One region of the Streptomyces sp. R818 genome, then DNA from elsewhere that is predicted to be linked to it. Evidence: riboswitches for the same ligand, from Rfam matches in the RefSeq annotation. Region 1 holds a riboswitch; the other holds the start of a gene.
The links. A riboswitch is a leader RNA that binds a small molecule or an ion and turns the genes downstream of it on or off. The one in region 1 is predicted to bind glycine.
Positions count from the first base shown of each region.

Region 2: linked by a shared signal. The riboswitch ahead of gcvT (glycine cleavage system aminomethyltransferase GcvT) and the one ahead of gcvP (aminomethyl-transferring glycine dehydrogenase) in region 1 are both predicted to bind glycine.

Region 1 covers NZ_JAOCNE010000013.1:436,865-441,033, reverse strand. Annotated here, with positions in the region: gene N5I75_RS31450 (DNA polymerase IV) at 1-349, shown strand, start outside; gene N5I75_RS31445 (PRC-barrel domain-containing protein) at 1,028-1,402, opposite strand; glycine riboswitch at 1,582-1,676, shown strand; gene gcvP (aminomethyl-transferring glycine dehydrogenase) at 1,873-4,169, shown strand, end outside.
Region 2 covers NZ_JAOCNE010000001.1:326,771-330,939, reverse strand. Annotated here, with positions in the region: gene glyA (serine hydroxymethyltransferase) at 1-1,069, opposite strand, end outside; gene gcvH (glycine cleavage system protein GcvH) at 1,075-1,455, opposite strand; gene gcvT (glycine cleavage system aminomethyltransferase GcvT) at 1,532-2,656, opposite strand; glycine riboswitch at 2,709-2,827, opposite strand; glycine riboswitch at 2,828-2,943, opposite strand; gene N5I75_RS01425 (AAA family ATPase) at 3,106-3,675, shown strand; gene N5I75_RS01420 (enhanced serine sensitivity protein SseB) at 3,779-4,169, shown strand, end outside.

The DNA of each region.
Region 1 (4,169 bases):
CGCGCAGGCGGCTGCCGCCGAGGAGGAGGGGCGGGGTGCGCGGGACGCGGAGCTTGAGGTGCCGGAGGAGCGGGCCGAGCCGGTGGAGGTGCCTGCCGTGCCTGCCGTGCCGGTCGAGCGGCGGTACATGGCCGGGAACGACGTCCGGCACGCGGAGTACGGTCCCGGCTGGGTCCAGGGGAGCGGCCTCGGGCGGGTGACGGTCCGCTTCGAGACCCCGTACGAGGAGGTCCCCGGCCGGGTACGGACGTTCCTGGTGGACGACCCGCTGCTGGAGCCGGCGGATCCGTTGCCGCTGGTGGAAGGGGTGGAAGGGGTGGAGGAGCCGGGGGTGCGGGAGGTGTCCTGAGGGGCGGCATGGGAGGGGGCGCTGGAAAGTGCCGCGGGGTGTGTGGGGCGCTGCTGGGCGCGGCCCAGGGGTGGAGGGTCACCGGGTCCGGGGTGGCCGCTTTCGAGGGGGCTCGGAGTGCGGTGTCGGCGGCGGGGCCGGGCGCTGCGTAAGGGTGGCCGGTCACCGGAATCTCGGGGCGGCCTCTTCCGGGGCCCGAGCGCAGTCTCGGCGGCGGAGGCCTGGGATGGCCGGCCACCCGGATTCAGGGAGGCCATTTCGCAGGGGCTGGAGCCGCGTTCGGTGGCGGGCCTGGCCGCCAAGGGAAGGGGCGAAGCAGGGCGCCGGTCACGGTGGAGGCGGGGCAGTCGCTTCCGAGGCTCGGAGTGCGGTGTCAGCGGTGAGGCGCTGGGCGCTTGGTGAGGGGCGGGCGGGCACCGGGGCCGGGGCGATCGATGCCGAAGGGCTCGGAGTGCTGTGTCAGCCGCGAGGCGCCGGGCGCTTGGTGAGGGGCGGGCGGGCACCGGGGCCGGGGCGATCGATGCCGAGGGGCTCGTGGGGCGGTGTCCGTGGTGGGGCCTGGCTGTCGGGTGAGTGAGGTGTGAGGCAGGGTGCCGGCGGTGAGGTCGGCGTTGTCGAGCAGCAGTGGGACGGAGTCGCAGCGGCGGGGGCCTGGCCGCTGGAGGCTGGAGGCTGGGGTTAGGGGTGTTCGGGGTCGGGGGTTGCTATGTGGCCGAAGGTGGTGTCCGGGGGTGGTGGGACCGTCGTGTCCAGGCCGTAGTGGTGGTAGAGCTGGAGTTCTTGCTGGGGGGAGAGGTGGCGGCCCACGCCGAAGTCGGGGGAGTCCTTGATCAGGGCGCGTTCGAAGGGGACGCGCAGGGTGCCGTCGACGAGGTGGCTGGGGGCCAGCGGGATGAAGGCGTCGCGGCTGAAGAGGCCGGTGCGTATCGCCGCCCATTCCGGGATGCCGGTGGCGTCGTCGAGGTAGACCTCGTCGATCGTGCCGATCTTGGTTCCGTTGCGGTCGAACGCTTTGCGGCCGATCAGGTTGCGCGGATCGATGTCGGTCTGCACGGGCCCTCCAGCAGGTCGCGACTCGTCGGGAAACGCTACAGACTCGCTCGAGCGGTGGCGACGAACTGGTCCATAAGCGCTACGAAATCGGTGGTAAGCACTACGAAAGAGCACTTCTGACAAGGCGGCCACTCGGGGGCTTTGGTCATACTGCCGCTGGTACGCTGGCAAGCGGCTGCTGACCCTGTGCGGGAGAGTCTCCGACCGAGGTCGGAGGCGCCGAAGGAGCAAATCCTCCCCGGAATCTCTCAGGCCCACGTACCGCACGGACGAGGTCACTCTGGAAAGCAGGGCGGGGGCACGTGACCCACCCTCACCGACGGTGAAAGCCGGCGTGTTCCGTACAGCGTTCGACAGGTGTACGGGGCGGGCCGGTGAAGCTCTCAGGTTGAGATGACAGAGGGGGAGGCCGTCCGGGCACCCGCGCCGTGGTGCCCCTCGCAGGTCGTAGTGACCAGGAGGCCTCCGCAATGACCGCCAACCGCACTCCGCTTTCCGCCCTTGAACAGGGGATCCCGTTCGAGCAGCGCCACATCGGTCCGGATGACGCCGCGCAGGCCAAGATGCTCGCGCAGGTCGGCTACGGCTCGCTCGACGAGCTGACGGCGGCCGCGGTGCCGGATGTGATCAAGAGCGCCGAGGCGTTGGAGCTGCCCGCCGCCCGGACCGAGGCCGAGGTCCTCGCCGAGCTGCGCTCCCTCGCCGACCGCAACCAGGTGCTCGGTTCGATGATCGGCCTCGGCTACTACGGGACGTTCACGCCGCCCGTCATCCTGCGCAACGTCATGGAGAACCCCTCCTGGTACACGGCCTACACGCCCTACCAGCCGGAGATCTCGCAAGGCCGCCTCGAGGCGCTGCTCAACTTCCAGACGATGGTCGCGGAGCTGACCGGACTGCCGACCTCCGGCGCCTCGCTGCTCGACGAGGGCACCGCCGCCGCCGAGGCCATGGCCCTGTCGCGGCGCATTGGCAAGGTCAAGAACGGCGTGTACGTGGTCGACGCCGACGCGCTGCCGCAGACCACCGCCGTGATACAGACGCGCGCCGAGCCGACCGGCGTCGAGATCGTCGTCGCCGACCTCAGTGACGGCATCCCCGCCGAGGTCGCGGAGCGCGGTGTCGTCGGCGTGCTCGTGCAGTACCCGGGCGCCTCCGGTGCCGTGCGCGACATCAAGCCCGTGATCGACCAGGCGCACGACCTCGGCGCCGTCGTCACCGTCGCCGCCGACCTGCTCGCCCTCACGCTGCTCACCTCGCCCGGCGAGCTGGGCGCCGACATCGCGGTCGGCACGACCCAGCGGTTCGGCGTCCCGATGGGCTTCGGCGGTCCGCACGCCGGATACATGGCCGTGCGCGAGAAGTTCGCCCGCTCCCTGCCCGGCCGCCTCGTCGGTGTCTCCGTCGACGCCGACGGCAACAAGGCGTACCGCCTCGCCCTGCAGACGCGCGAACAGCACATCCGCCGCGAGAAGGCCACGAGCAACATCTGTACGGCGCAGGTCCTGCTCGCCGTCATGGCCGGCATGTACGCCGTCTACCACGGGCCCGACGGCCTGCGCTCCATCGCACAGCGCACCCACCGCTACGCCACCCTCCTCGCCGCCGGTCTGACGGCGGGCGGCGTCGAGGTCGTGCACGGGACGTACTTCGACACCGTGACCGTACGGGTACCGGGTCAGGCCGCTCAGGTGGTGCGGGCCGCGCGCGAGCGCGGGGTCAACCTGCGCCAGGTTGACGCCGACCACGTCTCCGTGGCCTGCGACGAGACCACCACCCGCAGCCAGCTGCACATCGTCTGGGGCGCCTTCGGCGTCGAGGGGGACATCGAGGCGCTGGACGCCGAGGTCGCCGACGTGCTGCCCGCGTCGGCGCTGCGCGGCGACGAGATCCTTACGCATCCCGTCTTCCACCAGCACCGCTCCGAGACCGCGATGCTGCGCTACCTACGCAGGCTCGCCGACCGTGACTACGCGCTGGACCGCGGCATGATTCCGCTGGGCTCCTGCACGATGAAGCTGAACGCGACGACCGAGATGGAGCCGGTGACCTGGCCCGAGTTCGGCCAGCTGCACCCCTTCGCCCCGGCCGAGCAGGCGCAGGGCTACCTGACGCTCATCACGGAGCTGGAGGAGCGCCTCGCCGAGGTCACCGGGTACGACAAGGTGTCGCTGCAGCCGAACGCCGGTTCGCAGGGCGAGCTGGCCGGTCTTCTCGCCGTCCGCGGCTACCACCGCGCCAACGGCGACGAGCAGCGCACCGTCTGCCTCATCCCGTCCTCCGCGCACGGCACCAACGCCGCGAGCGCCGTGATGGCCGGCATGAAGGTCGTCGTCGTGAAGACCGCCGACGACGGCGAGATCGAAGTCGAGGACCTGCGCGCCAAGATCGAGCAGTACGCCGACGAGCTGTCCGTGCTCATGATCACGTACCCGTCGACGCACGGCGTCTTCGAGGAGCACGTCGCTGACATCTGCGCCGCCGTGCACGACGCGGGCGGCCAGGTCTACGTGGACGGCGCCAACCTCAACGCGCTGGTCGGGCTCGCCAAGCCGGGGCACTTCGGCGGCGACGTCTCGCACCTGAACCTGCACAAGACGTTCTGCATCCCGCACGGCGGCGGCGGCCCCGGCGTCGGTCCCGTCGGTGTGCGCGCGCACCTCGCGCCGTACCTGCCGAACCACCCGATGCAGCCGGCCGCGGGCCCCGAGACCGGCGTCGGCCCGATCTCGGCCGCGCCGTGGGGCTCGGCCGGCATCCTCCCGAT
Region 2 (4,169 bases), on a different contig from region 1:
CGTTCGGGACGGCGTTGCGGTTGACCGTGATGCCGACCTCGTGGAGGCGGTCCTCGGCCTGCTGCCCGTCCAGCTCGGAGTCGCGCAGGTCGACCAGGACCAGGTGCACGTCCGTGCCGCCGGAGAGCACGTTCACGCCGTGGGCGCGGGCGTCCTCCGAGGTCAGGCGCTCGGCGAGGATCTGGGCGCCCTCGATCGTGCGCCGCTGGCGCTCCTTGAAGTCCTCGCTCGCCGCGACCTTGAAGGAGACCGCCTTGGCCGCGATCACGTGCTCCAGGGGGCCGCCCTGGAAGCCGGGGAAGACGGACGAGTTCAGCTTCTTCGCGAAGTCCTGCTTGGCGAGGATGATGCCGCCGCGCGGGCCGCCCAGCGTCTTGTGCGTCGTGGAGGTGACGACGTCGGCGTGCGGGACCGGGTTCGGGTGCAGCCCGGCCGCGACCAGGCCCGCGAAGTGCGCCATGTCGACCCAGAGGTACGCCTCGACCTCGTCGGCGATACGGCGGAACTCGGCGAAGTCGAGCTGGCGCGGGTACGCCGACCAGCCCGCGATGATCACCTTCGGGCGGTGCTCCTTGGCGAGCCGCTCGACCTCGGCCATGTCGACCAGGCCGTTGTCGTCGACGTGGTACGGGACCACGTTGAACTGCTTGCCGGAGAAGTTCAGGCGCATCCCGTGCGTGAGGTGGCCGCCGTGCGCCAGGTCCAGGCCGAGGATCGTGTCGCCGGGCTTGGCGAGCGCGAAGAGGGCCGCCTGGTTCGCGGAGGCGCCCGAGTGCGGCTGCACGTTGGCGTACTCGGCGCCGAACAGCTCCTTGACCCGGTCGATCGCGATCTGCTCGGTGACGTCGACGTGCTCGCAGCCGCCGTAGTAGCGGCGGCCGGGGTAGCCCTCCGCGTACTTGTTGGTGAGGACCGAGCCCTGCGCCTCCATGACGGCGACGGGGGCGAAGTTCTCCGACGCGATCATCTCAAGGGTCGACTGCTGGCGGTGCAGCTCGGCGTCGAGGGCCTTGGCGACCTCGGGGTCGAGCGTGTGCAGGGACTCGTTCAGTACGGACTTGTCGGTCATATGGGTCAGCTCCCGGAGAACTCGGTGTACTCGTCGGCGGTGAGCAGGTCCTTCGGCTCGTCCGAGACGCGGACCTTGAACAGCCAGCCGCCCTCGAAGGGGGCCGAGTTCACCAGGGACGGGTCGTCGACGACGTCCGGGTTGGCCTCGGTGACCTCGCCCGAGACGGGCGAGTACAGGTCGGAGACCGACTTGGTGGACTCCAGCTCACCGCAGGTCTCGCCCGCGGTGATGGTGTCGCCGACCTCGGGGAGCTGGACGAAGACGATGTCACCGAGCGCGTTGGCCGCGTGCTCCGTGATGCCGACCGTGGCGACGCCGTCCTCGACGGCCGACAGCCACTCGTGCTCCTTGCTGTAACGCAGCTGCTGGGGGTTGTTGCTCATGAGGCGAATTCTCCTGTACGCGGGAGGGTGCGGGTGACGGTGGGGCGAGCGCTCGGCGGGTTGCGCAGCCGGACTCTTACTTCTGGCGCTTGTAGAACGGCAGCGCCACGACCTCGTACGGCTCGTGCGTACCACGGATGTCCACGCCCACGCCCGGCGTGCCCGGCCCGGCGTGCGCGGCGTCCACGTACGCCATGGCGATCGGCTTGCCCAGGGTCGGGGACGGGGCGCCGGAGGTGACCTCGCCGATCACCTGTCCTTCGTGCACGACCGGCATGCCCGCGCGCGGGACCCGGCGGCCCTCGGCGACGAGGCCGACGAGCTTGCGGGGCGGGGCGGTCTCGGCGCGCTCCGCGGCGGCGGCGAGCGCCTCCCGGCCCACGAAGTCGCCCTCCTTCTCGAACTTCACGACCCGGCCGAGGCCCGCGTCGAACGGCGTCAGCTCGGTGGTCAGCTCGTGCCCGTACAGCGGCATGCCCGCTTCCAGGCGCAGCGTGTCGCGGCAGGACAGGCCGCAGGGGATGAGGCCGTACTCGGCGCCCGCCTCGGTCAGCGCCTGCCACAGCTTCTCCGCGTCGGCGGGGGCGACGAACAGCTCGAAGCCGTCCTCGCCGGTGTAGCCGGTCCGGGCGATGAGCGCCTGCACGCCCGCGACGGTGCCGGGCAGGCCCGCGTAGTACTTGAGCCCGTCGAGGTCGGCGTCCGTGACGGATGTCACGATGGCGGGGGAGTGCGGGCCCTGGACGGCGAGCAGCGCGTAGGCGTCGCGGTCGTCGCGGACCTCGGCGTCGAACCCTTCGGCGCGCTCGGTGAGGGCGTCGAGGACGATCTGCGCGTTGCCCGCGTTGGCGACGACCATGTACTCGGTCTCCGCGAGGCGGTAGACGATCAGGTCGTCGAGGATGCCGCCGTCGGCGCGGCAGATCATGGTGTAGCGGGCGCGGCCGACGCCGACCGTGGCGATGTTGCCGACGAGGGCGTAGGCGAGCAGCTCGGCCGCCTGCGGGCCGGTCACCGTGATCTCGCCCATGTGGGACAGGTCGAAGAGACCGGCCTTCGTCCGTACGGCGTTGTGCTCGTCGCGCTCGCTGGCGTAGCGCAGCGGCATGTCCCAGCCGGCGAAGTCGGTCATGGTCGCGCCCAGCGAGCGGTGCAGGGCGTCGAGCGCGGTCGTGCGGGGCGTCTGCGGGGTATCGGTCATGGCGTGCTCCCGGGCGTGAACGGCGGTGGCGAGGGGTCCCCCGTGGCGGAGGTCCTCCCCATCTGTCATCGGAACCTGAGAGGTTCGCCCCGACCCCGCGTACCGGAGGTCATGGCTTGCACCTTGGGTGGGACCGCCGTACGTCTGGGGCGGCCCGCTTTTCAGATGTGCCTCGCCCGCGCGGTACGGGGCCTGAGAGATTCAAGGGAGGGACTTGCTCCTTCGGCGTCCGGGCACCCGTCCTACATGGGGGCTGGTGGTTCCCGGAACTCTCCCGCGCGGATTCAAGCGGCCGGTATGCGGTTGTGTGGGTCTGGCGCGCACATCATCGCACGAGCGCGGAACGGGGAAACCCGGCGGCGGGCATTACCTTCTCTTTACACTTGCCGGGCAGATACGGCGTGACCGGAACGGGGAGGACGATCACGGTGCGGATCCCGCGACAGCGCATGGTCCGGGACCTACGCGGGCGGAGCGGCAGGACACCGCGGCGCATCCGGTTCGCGGCAGGTGACCTCGTGGTGCTCTCCGGGCTGCCGGGCAGCGGCAAGTCCACGCTGATGCGCCGGGCCGTCACGGTCGTGCGCGTCGACTCCCAGGACACCAGGGAGCGCTGGGCCGCCCGCCTCCCGCGCTTCCTGCCGTACGCGGTCTACCGCCCGCTGGTCCGCGTCGCCCACTATCTGGGCCTGCGGCGGGCGATGCGCTCGGGGGCCAGCGTCGTCGTGCACGACTGCGGCACCCAGGCGTGGGTGCGGCGCTGGGTGATCCGGACGGCCAGACGCCGCGGCGCCGCCGTCCACCTGGTCCTCCTCGACGTGCCGCCGCCGCTGGCCCTGCAGGGGCAGCTCGCGCGCGGCCGGGGCGTCTCCCGGTACGCCTTCGCCCGCCACCGCCGGGCCGTCGGCGCCCTGGTGACCTCGACGGAGCGCGGCGAGCTGCCGACGGGCATCGAGTCGGCGGTGCTCCTGGACCGGGCCGCGACGGACGCCCTCGGCGGGATCACGTTCCGGGGGTAACCCCTGCGGGCGCACTCGTCCCGGGCCGGGCCGCGACGGACACCCTCGGCTCCATCACGTTCCGCGAGGGACCCTCGCGGTGCAGGCGTTATCGTCGGCGGCTATGGAACACCCGGCATTTCACGAGGACGCGCGCTTCCACGAGGAGGCGCACCCGCACCCCCAGCCCACCCGGAGCTGGCCGGCCAACGAGCTGGAGGAGGTCCTCGCCGCCGCGCTCGGTGTCGAGGGGGCGGGACCGCGCATCGTCGAGGTACTCGGCCGCAGCCCGGTCTGGATACCCCTGCCGCAGGGCGGCTCCCCCGAGAGCCGCGACCTCGACCTGCCCACGTTCGAGCTGGGCGGCCAGGCCTACGTGCCGGTCTTCAGCTCCGAGGAGCAGTTCATGCAGGTCACCGGCGGCCGGATGAGCTGCACCGTGGCCCCGGCCGTGGAGTTCGCGCGTGGCCTTCCCGCCCAGGTCGGCATCGCGCTGAACCCGGACGGCGCCGTCG